Regions from separate parts of the Methylobacterium nodulans ORS 2060 genome, predicted to be linked through region 2. Evidence: riboswitches for the same ligand, from Rfam matches in the RefSeq annotation. Region 2 holds a riboswitch; the other holds the start of a gene.
The links. A riboswitch is a leader RNA that binds a small molecule or an ion and turns the genes downstream of it on or off. The one in region 2 is predicted to bind thiamine pyrophosphate.
Positions count from the first base shown of each region.

Region 1: another riboswitch for thiamine pyrophosphate. It lies ahead of thiO (glycine oxidase ThiO); the one in region 2 lies ahead of thiC (phosphomethylpyrimidine synthase ThiC).

Region 1 covers NC_011894.1:7,606,107-7,612,325, forward strand. The annotation lists gene MNOD_RS35550 (thiamine phosphate synthase) at 1-270, opposite strand, end outside; gene thiG (thiazole synthase) at 267-1,064, opposite strand; gene thiS (sulfur carrier protein ThiS) at 1,151-1,363, opposite strand; gene thiO (glycine oxidase ThiO) at 1,360-2,568, opposite strand; TPP riboswitch at 2,639-2,769, opposite strand; gene MNOD_RS35570 (adenylate/guanylate cyclase domain-containing protein) at 2,798-4,048, opposite strand; gene rpoD (RNA polymerase sigma factor RpoD) at 4,531-6,219, opposite strand, start outside.
Region 2 covers NC_011894.1:4,580,432-4,586,650, reverse strand. The annotation lists gene thiC (phosphomethylpyrimidine synthase ThiC) at 328-2,211, opposite strand; TPP riboswitch at 2,269-2,376, opposite strand; gene MNOD_RS21335 (HNH endonuclease family protein) at 2,565-2,939, shown strand; gene MNOD_RS21330 (acyltransferase family protein) at 3,055-4,128, shown strand; gene MNOD_RS21325 (GatB/YqeY domain-containing protein) at 4,338-4,796, opposite strand; gene carA (glutamine-hydrolyzing carbamoyl-phosphate synthase small subunit) at 4,962-6,179, shown strand; gene MNOD_RS21315 (NAD-dependent epimerase/dehydratase family protein) at 6,193-6,219, opposite strand, start outside.

The DNA.
Region 1 (6,219 bases), 3.0 Mb from region 2:
CACCGCGGCCGAGGCGAGCTGCACGCCGTCCGCTCCGATCCGCGCCGCGAGATCGACGTCGCGGCCAATTGTGAGGCGCCCGCCCGCCCCCCGCACCAGCCGGGCGAGGTCGGCCGCCAGCGCGGCGCGCTCGGCCTCCGGCAGGTCCCGGTCGCGCAGCCAGATCCAGCGGGCCCCCGCCTCCAGGGCCGCCCCGACCCGCCGCAGGAGCGGCAGGTCCGATCCGTGCCGGTCCGTGACCAAGAGGAGCCGGGCCGGAAGGCCGTTCACGAGCCGACGAGGCCGAGCTGCGGGCTCGACGGCTCCGCGCGGGCGCGCCGCGGGATGCGGCCGGCACCGAAGGCGAGGCGCCCGGCCTCGACGGCATGCCGCATGGCCCGCGCCATCCGCACCGGGTCGTCGGCCTTGGCCACCGCCGTGTTGAGCAGCACGGCGGCCGCGCCGAGTTCCATGGCGATCACCGCGTCGGAGGCCGTGCCGATGCCGGCATCGACGATCACCGGCACGGGCGAGCGGCGGCAGATCAGTTCGAGGTTGGCGGGGTTCGCCACGCCCATGCCGGAGCCGATCAGCGAGCCCATCGGCATCACGGCCGCGGCGCCGAGATCGGCGAGCCGGCTGCAGACCACCGGATCGTCGTTGCAATAGGGCAGCACCACGAAGCCCGCATCGACGAGCTGGCGCGTGGCCTCGATCGTCTCCGCGACGTCCGGATAGAGCGTCTCGCGGTCGCCGATGACCTCGACCTTGATCCAGTTCGTGCCGAGCGCCTCGCGGGCGAGCTCGGCGGTCATCACGGCGTCGCGGGCGGTCTCGCAGCCGGCGGTGTTCGGCAGGAAGCGGAAGCCGGACAGCAGTGAGACCGTGTCCGAGCCATGGCCGCGCAGCGACACGCGCCGGATCGACAGGGTCGCCACCTCGGCCCCGCTCGCCCGCACCGCCTCGGCCATGATGGCCTGGGTCGGGTAGCCGGCCGTGCCGATGAGGAGGCGCGAGCGCAAGGCCGTCCCGGCGATCACCAGCGGGTCGTCGGCCTCGCGGCCGAGGGGGGCGACAATGGTCATGATCGAACTCCTGTTACGCAATCAGCTTCGTGATGATGGCCCCGTGGTCCGGGGCGGGCGCCCTCAGCCGCCCTGCATGGCGGCCCTCAGCCGCCCTGCATGGCGCGGACGATCTCGACGCGGTCGCCCTCCGCGAGCGCAGTCGCCGCCCAGTCCTGGCGGCGCACCACCGCTCCGTTGAGGGCGATGGCGAAGCCCTGCGGTCCCGGCAGATCGAGATCCGCGGTTTCCTCGCGCCAGAGCGCATCGAGGGTGGCGGCGGCGCTCTCGCGCGCCTCGCCGTTGACGGTGAGCTTCATGGGATCCTCTGCAGGCGGCTCCCGGCGCGCGCGAAGCGGCCGAGGCCGAAGGGGGCGGCGACGGCGGGGAGCGCGCCGCCGCGGACGAGTTCGCTGATCGCGGCGGCGGTGGCCGGCGCCAGCAGGTAGCCGTTGCGGTGGTGACCGACCGCCAGGGCGAGGCCGGGCAGCGCCTCGCCGAGGATCGGCGCGTCGTCGTCGGAGGTCGGCCGGAAGCCGCTCCAGACGCCCTCGATGCTCATCTCCTCAATGCCCGGAAAGGCGCGCCGCGCGCCCTCCAGCAGGGCGAACAGGCCGCCGGCGGTCAGGGTCGGGTCGAAGCCGATCTCCTCGACGGTGGCGCCGACGATGAGCTGCCCGTCGCTCTTGGGCGCCATGTGGATCTGCTCGGTCCAGACCACATGGTCGAGCCGGCCGCTGCGCTGCGTGGTCTTGAGGGCGAGGGACTGGCCCTTCAGCGGGCGCACCGGGAGCGCCAGCTCGGGCACGAGGCTGCCCTCCCCCGCCCAGGCGCCGGAGGCGAGCACGATTGTCCCGGCCCGCACCGCGCCAGCCGCCGTCCGGACGCCGACGACGCGCCCGCCGGCCCGGTCGAGCGCCTCGACCGCGCAATCCTCGACGAGGCGCCCGCCCGCGGCGCGCAGCGCCCGCCGGAGGGCCGTCATCACGCGGGGAGGATCGACCTGATGGTCCTCGGCGCAGAACAGGCCGGCCGTGACGGTGGGGCGCAGGGACGGCTCGCGGTCGCGCACCGCCGGCCCGGAAAGCCAGGCCACGTCGAGCCCCGCCCGGCGCTGCAGCTCATGCCGGAAGCGTAAGCGTTCGACCTCGTCGCGGCCGAGCGCGATCACCAGGGTGCCCTCGCGCCGGTAGTCGATGGTGAGGCCGGACGCGGCCTCCAGGTCGTCGCGGAAGGGATGCCAGAGCCGCTGGCTCTCCAGCGCCAGGGGCAGGAGCGCATCGCCGCCCGGCTCGTGCTCGGCGGCGGCGGCCAGCATGCCGGTGGCGGCGAGGCTCGCGCCGTCGCCGGCCCGCCCCTTCTCCAGCACCGCCACGGCGAGCCCGGCTTCCGCGAGCCGCCAGCCGATCGACAGCCCGATCAGGCCGCCGCCGACCACCACGACATCGGCCCGCTCGGGCAGGCGGTCGGTGGCGGGGTCGGCCTCCGCGCCGCGGCGCCGGCCGATCGGGGATGGAGAAGACATGAGCACCCTCGTCTCCACGGTAGCCCGTCGAGATTGGAGGTGCGCCCGCCGAAGTCCTTGAAGCGCCGGGTCCGCGGACCCCGTCCAATCCCTACGCCGGTATGAGCCGGATCAGGTTCGAAGGATTTCCGCGCTGATCGGCGGAAAGGCGCCGATCCATCGGTGTCTCAGCCCCTTGTCGGGGATCTCCCTGGAACGCCTGGGAATGTGGGCGAGGCCCGCGCCGCCGTCAACCGTTCCGCGCAGGCCGATAGAGCGCGATCTCCTCGGGAAACCCGTCGAGGGGGTGGCAGCCGAGCGGCTCCGGGTCGCCCCACAGGAAGTCGACGAAGGGCTTCGACATCAGGAGCGGCTCGTTCAGCACCTTGTTGAGCTTGGCGAGCCGGCTCGCGAGGTTCACGTCGCGCCCGATCACCGTGAAGTCGAGCCGCGCACCCGAGCCGACATTGCCGTAGGCCGCTTCGCCGTGATGCAGGGCGATCCCGGCCGCGATCCGGTCCGGGAAGCGGCCCGCGGCATTGGCCTCGTCGAGGCGCCGCAGGGCGGTCTGGGCGGCGGTGAGCGCGCTCTGAGCCGCACCGCCGAGCCCGTCGCCGGTCTCGCGGAAGATCGCGAGCAGGCCGTCGCCCATGTATTTCAGCACCTCGCCGCCCTCGCTCTCGATCGGCGGCACCAGGCAGTCGAAATAGGTGTTGAGGAGCTCGACGGAGGCTTCTGGCGTCAGCGAGGCGGTGAGTTGCGTGTAGCCGCGCATGTCGGCGAACAGGATCGCCGAGCGGATCCGCTCCACCTGCCCGCGGCGGATCGAGCCCGACAGGATCGCGTGGTGCGGCCCGTCGCCGACATAGATCCGCAGCACCTGGTCGAGCCGCGTGTTGAGGCCCCGCATCTCCATCACGGCCGACAGCGTCGGCACGATGAAGCGCAGGATGGCGAGGCTCTCGGCCGTGAAGCCCTCGGGCGAGCGCGTCGCGAAGGTCACGCCGTTGTTGGTGCCGTTGGTGAAGAACAGCGGCACCGCAAGATAGTGCCGGTAGCCGCCGGCCTTCAGCTCCGGGATGATCGCGAAACGATCGTCCGGCGTCTCGGCGAGATCGAGGAGCAGCCATTCGCGGGTGGCGTAGATATGCGCGAAGGGGCTCCGGGCGAGCGCCTGATCCGACGCCTCGCCGTGCGGGAACAGGCGCAGCGACACCCCATCTTCCCGCGTCCAGAACCGGCCGACCCCGGTATATTCCGAATGAAGCGCGTCGATGGCGGTGGTCGCCCGGTCGACCGGCACGCCGAGATCGTTCAGGCGCAGGGCCAGGCCCGCGAGAACGTCGCCCGATTCGGGCAGCCTTGCGCCCTCGCTCAGCAGCCAGTCGCGCAGGGCGACGCAGGCCCGGAACAGCCCGATCGGAATGGCGCTCGCCTCGGATCCGTCCGCCTCGGCCGTCGGCAGCGGATGGGATCGGTCGGTCGGCTGGGCGTGCGGCATGGGGCGGAGATGGGCAGCCCGCACGGCCAAGGCAAGGCTCCCGGTATGCTCTTGTGGCCGATGCGGGTCTTGCCAAGGTGACGTTGCGGCGACTTGCGCATCCGCGGGCCGTCGGCGTCTGAATAGAAACTGACGTGAGTGGAATCCGCCCCGCTCCTCATGCTGAGGTGCTGGCGATCGCAGATCGCGCGGGCGATCGCAGATCGCGCAGGCTGCCTCGAAGCACCCCGGACCGGTGCTCCCAGCTACCACAGCCTCGGACCAGCGGTCATGCGTGCTTCGAGGGCCGGCTGCCGCCGGCCACCTCAGCATGAGGGCCGGTGGGGCTGCCCCAGGCGGGAGCACTCAGTCATACGGCTTCCGGTCGATCCGTTCGGAGACGAGAGGGCGCGGGAACCGCGGGATCCCCTCTCCCGCACGGGAGAGGGGATCCCGCGGTTCCCGCGCCCTCTCGTCTCCGAACGGATCGACCGGAAACCGTCTCAGTTGTCGAGGAAGCTGCGCAGCTTGCGCGACCGGCTCGGGTGCTTGAGCTTGCGCAGCGCCTTCGCCTCGATCTGGCGGATGCGCTCGCGGGTCACCGAGAATTGCTGGCCGACCTCCTCCAGGGTGTGGTCGGTGTTCATGCCGATGCCGAAGCGCATGCGCAGCACGCGCTCCTCGCGGGGCGTGAGCGAGGCCAGCACCCGCGTCGTCGTCTCGCGCAGGTTCGACTGGATCGCCGCATCGATCGGCAGGACGACGTTCTTGTCCTCGATGAAATCGCCGAGATGCGAATCCTCCTCGTCACCAATCGGCGTCTCGAGGGAGATCGGCTCCTTGGCGATCTTGAGGACCTTGCGCACCTTCTCCAGCGGCATGGCCAGCTTCTCGGCCAGCTCCTCCGGCGTCGGCTCGCGGCCGATCTCGTGCAGCATCTGGCGCGAGGTCCGGACGATCTTGTTGATCGTCTCGATCATGTGCACCGGGATGCGAATCGTGCGGGCCTGGTCGGCGATCGAGCGGGTGATCGCCTGCCGGATCCACCACGTGGCGTAGGTCGAGAACTTGTAGCCGCGCCGGTACTCGAACTTGTCCACTGCCTTCATCAGGCCGATATTGCCCTCCTGGATCAGGTCCAGGAATTGCAGGCCGCGATTCGTGTATTTCTTGGCGATCGAGATCACGAGCCGCAGGTTCGCCTCGATCATCTCCTTCTTGGCCTGCCGGGCTTCACGCTCGCCCTTCTGGACCATGTGGACGATCTTCCGATACTCCTGGATCTCCAGGCCGGTCTCGGAGGCGAGGGACATGATCTGCTCGCGTAAGCTCTGGATCCCGTCGGCCCCGCGCTCGACGAAGTTCTTCCAGCCCTTGCCGCCGAGCTTGCCCACGCGCTCGACCCAGTGCGGATCGAGCTCGTAGCCCTGGTAGTGGCGCAGGAACTCGTCGCGGGCCACGCCGTGGCTCTCGGCGAGCCGCATCAGGCGGCCCTCCTGCGAGATCAGCCGCTTGTTGATGTCGTAGAGCTGCTCGACCAGCGCCTCGATGCGGTTGGCGTTGAGCGAGAGCGACTTCACGTCGGCGACGATCCGGCTCTTGAGCTCGGAATATTGCCGGCCCTGGGCTTCGCTGGCGCCGCCGCCCTGCAGGCGGGTCTCGGCCTGCTCGGCCTGGACGTTGCGCAGCTTGCGGTAGTTCTCGGCGATGGCGTCGAAGGTCTCGAGCACCCGCGGCTTCAGTTCGGCCTCCATGGCCGAAAGCGAGACGTTGTTCTCGAGGTCGTCCTCGTCCCCCTCGCCCTCCGGCGGCGGCACCTCGCCCTCGGGCGCCTCGCCCTCGCCCTCCTCCTCGCCCTCGGCCGGCCCGCCGCGGCCGTCCGGCCCTGCATAGGTCGCCTCGAGGTCGATGATGTCGCGCAGCAGCACCCGGCCGTCGACGAGCTCGTCGCGCCAGATGATGATGGCCTGGAAGGTCAGCGGGCTCTCGCAGAGCCCCGCGATCATCGCCTCGCGCCCGGCCTCGATGCGCTTGGCGATGGCGATCTCGCCCTCGCGGGAGAGGAGCTCCACCGAGCCCATCTCGCGCAGATACATGCGCACGGGGTCGTCCGTGCGGTCGGTGGGCTCCTTGGTGGTCTCGGTGCGCAGGACGGCCGGCCGGTTCTGGGCGACCTCGGCGACCTCGGTCCC
Region 2 (6,219 bases):
ACGACGTTGTGTGAAGGGCGGATTAACGGGACGGCAACGATTTGCCGTGGTTCGCCCCGCGTGGGGAAGCGGCGCCGCCGCGAGTCTGTCATACGGTTTCCGATTGATCTTTTCGAGACGAGGACGCGCGGGGAACCCCTCTCCCGAGTGGGAGAGGGGCAGGGGTGAGGGTGGAGACGGTTCCGCGAGAAGCCTGACCCGTGCCGCTGCCAGCGCGACGCTCAGTGCCTTGTTCTAACGCGTAGCACCCTCACCCCTACCCCTCTCCCACTCGGGAGAGGGGTTCCCGCGCGTCCACTTCTCCTGGACATACTCCAGGACCCCGCACTACTCCGCGGCGTCGACGTAGAGCTTGCCGCCCTCAGCCAGGAACTCGGCCGATTTCGCCGCCATGCCGGCGGCCCGGTCCTCCTCGCTCATCGCCGGCGCGGCGCCCACCACCGTCCCGGCCGCCTCCATGGCGAGGACGTCGGCGCGCAGATCCTGCGTGATCTTCATCGAGCAGAATTTCGGGCCGCACATCGAGCAGAAATGCGCGACCTTGTGGGCATCCTTCGGCAGCGTCTCGTCGTGATAGGCGCGCGCGGTGTCGGGATCGAGCGAGAGGTTGAACTGGTCCTCCCAGCGGAAGTCGAACCGGGCGCGGGAAAGGGCGTCGTCGCGCAGCTGCGCGGCCGGGTGGCCCTTGGCGAGGTCGGCAGCGTGGGCGGCGATCTTGTAGGTGATGACGCCGGTCTTCACGTCGTCGCGGTTCGGCAGGCCGAGATGCTCCTTGGGCGTCACGTAGCAGAGCATTGCGGTGCCGAACCAGCCGATCATCGCCGCCCCGATGCCCGAGGTGATGTGGTCGTAGCCGGGCGCGACATCGGTGGTCAGCGGCCCGAGCGTGTAGAACGGCGCCTCGCCGCACTCGCGCAGCTGCTTCTCCATGTTGACCTTGATCTTGTGCATCGGCACGTGGCCGGGGCCCTCGATCATCACTTGGCAGCCCTTGTCCCAGGCCACCCGGGTGAGTTCGCCCAGGGTCTCCAGCTCCGCGAACTGCGCCGCGTCGTTGGCATCCGCGATCGAGCCGGGGCGCAGCCCGTCGCCGAGCGAGAACGAGACATCGTAGGCCCGCATGATGTCGCAGATCTCGTCGAACCGCTCGTAGAGGAACGATTCCCGGTGCCCGGCGAGGCACCAGCGCGCCATGATTGAGCCGCCGCGCGAGACGATGCCGGTGACGCGCCGTGCGGTGAGCGGCACATGGGCGAGGCGCACGCCGGCATGGATGGTGAAGTAGTCGACGCCCTGCTCGGCCTGCTCGATGAGCGTGTCCTTGAACACCTCCCAGTCGAGCTTGAGGGGATCGCCCCCGACCTTCTCCAGCGCCTGGTAGATCGGCACGGTCCCGATCGGCACCGGCGCGTTGCGCAGGATCCAGCCGCGGATGTTGTGGATGTTGCGGCCGGTCGAGAGGTCCATGACGGTGTCGGCGCCCCAGCGGATCGCCCAGACCATCTTCTCGACCTCCTCGGCAGCCGACGAGGTCACGGCCGAGTTGCCGATATTGGCGTTGATCTTGACCAGGAAGTTGCGGCCGATGGCCATCGGCTCGAGTTCGGTGTGGTTGATGTTGGCCGGGATGATGGCGCGCCCGCGGGCGACCTCGTCGCGCACGAATTCCGGCGTGATGAAGGGCGGGATCGCCGCGCCGAAGCTCTCGCCATCCGCGAGCTTGGCCTCGGCCTGCTCCAGCATCGCCTTGCGGCCGAGATTCTCTCGGTGCGCGACGTAGATCATCTCCTCGGTGATGATCCCGGCCCGGGCGAACTCGTACTGGGTCGTCATCTGGCCCGGCGCCGCCTTGCGGATGGTGCGCTTCGCCGGACAGGGGGCGACCAGCCGATCCTCGCCCACGAAGCCGTTATCCTCCGGCTTGACGGCGCGGGGCGTCACGGCGGCGTAGCCGCGGGACGCGATCCAGGGCGCGCGCAGCTCCGGCAGCCCGGCCGCGAGGTCGACCTTGGCCTCGTTCTCCGTGTAGGGGCCGGAGGGATCGTAGACACGCACCGGCGCTTCGGAAGGATCGCTCAAGCCGATCTCGCGCAGGGGCACCCGGATGTCAGGCCGCCCCTCGGGACTGGCATAGACCTTCACGGAGCCGGCGATCGGCCCGGTGGTCACACTCTGCGGCAGGCCTTTGGGGGGGATGACGGGGGCGTTCATGGATCTCTCCCGGTTCGAGGAGATCCGGACCAGTGACCGTGGCGTGCGGGGGGCGAATCGCGCGGTGGTTCCCGTCCCTCCGCCGGTATGACCCGGATCAGGTTCAAGGGTCAGGGCGCGTGAAGCCCACTCTCAGCCCCATGCGGGGCCCCCCTCGGAACGCCCGAACTCTCTGCGGCGCCGGTGGATTTGTCAATTGTGCGCGATCCGCCGCAGCGCCGGGGCCTCGCCGGGCGGCCGCACGCCCCCCAGATCGGGCGGGCCGGCGGATCTCCGTCGGCCCAAGACCCGAACCCAAGACCCGAACCCAAGACCCGAGCTCAAGACCCGCGAGCCTGTCCGGAGAGAATGAGGTGGGGCGGCGAACCCGACGCTGGCGCGATGACGATCCCTCGACCCACGGCCCGCCCTCGCCCGCCGCGGCGATCTGCCCGCTCTGCGAGCGACCCATTCCTCCGGGCGCCCGCCAGAGCCGCCACCACCTCACCCCGAAGCTCAAGGGCGGCACCCACGGCGAGACGGTGCGGCTGCACCAGATCTGCCACTCGGCGATCCATGCCCGTTACAGCGAGGCCGAGATCGCCCGCCGCCTCGCCGACGTGGCGCGCCTGCGGGAGGATCCGGAAATCGCCCGCTTCCTCGCCTGGATCCGCACCAAGCCGGACGATTTCCATGCGGCGACCCGCATGACCCGCTCCCGGCGGGAGACGAAGCGCCAGCCGCGCTAGAGTCTGTCCAGACTTCGTCAACCCTTTCGTCATCGTCCGGTGATCCGAGATGCGGCCTTTACGGGTGCGGCGCCAAGATCGGGGCAACCCGGATCCCGTCCCTGCGAGGCCCGCCATGTCCGACCGCCCCCCTGCCGCACCCGGCCGTCTCGCCTGGGTCGACGTCGCCAAAGGCATCTGCATCATCCTCGTGGTGATGATGCACTCGACCCTCGGTGTAGGCGACGCGATGGGAAGCGAGGGCTTCCTGCATACGGTCGTGGCCTTCGCGAAGCCCTTCCGCATCCCGGACTTCTTCCTCCTCTCGGGGCTGTTCGTCGGGCGCGTGCTCGACCGCGACTGGCGCCTCTTCGCCGATCGGCGCGTCGTGCATTTCGCCTATTTCTACCTGCTCTGGACCCTGATCCAGTCGGCGGTGAAGTACGGGCCGATCACGGACGGGGCGGGTCCCGGCGCCTTCGCGCTTCACCTCGCCCATGCGCTCGTCGAGCCCTACTCGACGCTCTGGTTCATCTATCTGCTGGCGGTCTTCTCGGTCGCCACGAAGCTGCTGCGCCGGGTGCCCTGGCCGCTGCTCCTCGGCGCAGCCGCCCTGCTGGAGATCCTGCCGATCGAGACCGGCTCTCTTCTGATCGACGAGTTCTGCGAGCGCTACGTCTACTTCCTGGGCGGGGCGCTCTTCGCCGACCGGATCTTCGCGCTGACCGACAGCGCCCGGCGCCACGTCGCTCCGGCCCTCGCCGCTCTCGCCGCCTGGGCGGTCATGGACGGTTTCCTCGCCTTCTCACCCTCCGGCCTCGACGGCCATCCGACCCTGGCGAGCCTGCCGGTGGTGAGCCTTCTCCTCGGCGCGGCGGGCGCGCTCGCCATCGTGACGGGCGCCTCCCTGCTCGTCCGGGCTGGTGGTCCGGTAACGGCGGCCCTGCGGCACTGCGGCGAGCGCTCGATCGTGATCTACCTCGCCTTCTTCCTGCCGATGGCGGCGACCCGCCTCGCGCTGCTGAAGACGGGCGCGATCCCCGATGTGGGCCTGGCGTCGCTCGTCGTGACGGCGGCTGCGGTGGCGGTGCCGCTCGTGATCGAGCAACTTGTGCGCCACACGCCCGCGCGCTTCCTGTTCATGCGGCCGCAGGCGTTCCACATCGTGCCGGGCCGCACGGCGCCGCTTGGGACGCTTCGGAGCGCGTAGCGGATGGGATCAGGGCATGAGTTGACCACGGCTGCGCCAACCCTGGCGGATGAGCCGCAAAGGGGTTGAATGACCGTGACATCCTCTTTCCCGGACGACTGGAGCGGGCAGCGGAATGCGACCCGGGAAAAGGGAGAGCGGGCGGAGGCCGGGCGAGACAACGATCTCCGAACGGAGCGTTTCCCGCCTCCATTGGTCGACGGGGGCGGTCAGCCCCCGGCCAGCATCCCCTTCACGAGGCCGCTCGCCTTCGCGAAGTCCATCCGCCCGGCATATTTCGTCTTCAGGGCCCCGATGACCTTGCCCATGTCCTTGGGGCTCGCCGCGCCGGTCTCGGCGATGGCGGCCTCGATGGCCGCGCGGGTCTCGGCCTCGTCCATCTGCTGGGGCAGGAAGGAGGCGATGATCGCCGCCTCGGCGCGCTCGGCGGCAGCGAGTTCGGGCCGCTCGCCCTGCTCGTAGAGGGAAGCCGACTCGTTGCGCTGCTTGATCATCTTCTGGAGTAGCGCGAGGATCTCCTCGTCGGCGAGCGGTCCCTTGCCGAGGCCGCGGGCCTCGATGTCCTTGTCCTTGAGGGCGGCCTGGATGAGGCGGACGGTGGCGAGCTTCGCCTTGTCGCCGGCCTTCATGGCCTCCTTCATCTCGGCGGTGAGGCGCTCCCGCAGCATGATCCCCGGTCTCCGTGTCGCGTGAGGAACTTGAGAGCGCTGCGCGGGATGCCCACATTGACCCCGTCGGGGCGCGCCCCTTAAAGACGCCGTGCCGGACAAATTCCCGTGCGAACCGCCCTCGGGCGTGTCTGCCGTCCGCGCGACATAAGCGAGATCACGATCATGCTGCAAGACGACGCCGCGGGCGCCCCCGCGCCTCACGACGGCTGGGCCGAGCCGGTCGCCACCGCCCTGCTGGTGCTGGCCGACGGCACGATCCTCGAAGGCTTCGGCATCGGCGCGACCGGCGAGTCGGCGGGCGAGGTCTGCTTCAACACCGCCATGACGGGCTACCAGGAGATCCTGACGGACCCCTCCTATGCGGGCCAGATCGTCACCTTCACCTTCCCGCATATCGGCAATGTCGGCACCAACGACGAGGATCTGGAGAGCCTCGACGCGGCCCCGGCCTCGGGCGTGCGCGGCGCGGTGATCGCCGCCGCGGTGACGAACCCGTCGAACTGGCGCTCATCGAGCCACCTCGACGCTTGGCTGAGCGCGCGCGGCATCATCGGCATCACGGGCGTCGACACGCGGGCGCTCACCGCCCTCATCCGCGACCGCGGCATGCCGAATGCCGTGATCGCTCATGATCCGCAGGGCCGCTTCGACCGCGAGGCGCTGAAGGCCAGGGCCCGCGACCTGCCCTCCATGGAGGGGCTCGACCTCGTTCCGCCGGTGACGAGCCGGGAGCCCTCGGCCTGGGGCGAGACCGTCTGGCAGCTCGGCCAGGGCTACGGCACCCGCGAGCAGGGCGCGGGCCTGCGGGTCGTCGCCATCGATTACGGCGTGAAGCGCAACATCCTGCGGCTTCTCACGCGGGCGGGCTGCGACGTCACCGTCGTGCCGGCCACCGCCACGGCGGAAGAGATTCTGGCGCTCAAGCCCGACGGCGTCTTCCTGTCGAACGGCCCCGGGGATCCGGCCGCGACGGGCGAATACGCCGTGCCGGTGATCCGCACCCTCCTCAACCACAAGGTGCCGACCTTCGGCATCTGCCTCGGCCACCAGCTCATGGGCCTCGCGCTCGGCGCGCGGACCGTGAAGATGGGCCAGGGCCACCACGGCGCGAACCACCCGGTGAAGGACAAGACCACCGGCAAGGTCGAGATCGTGTCGATGAACCACGGCTTCGCGGTCGATCGGCAGAGCCTGCCCGAAACGGCGGTGGAGACCCATGTCTCGCTGTTCGACGGCTCGAATTGCGGGCTCGCCCTCACCGACCGCCCGGCCTTCTCGGTCCAGTACCATCCGGAGGCCTCGCCCGGCCCGCGCGACAGCCATTACCTGTTCGACCGCTTCGTCTCGCTGATCCGCGAGACCAAGGGGAGGACCGCGTAGGGCGCTCCTCCCGTCAGGCTCCGGCGCCAGACGGGGATGC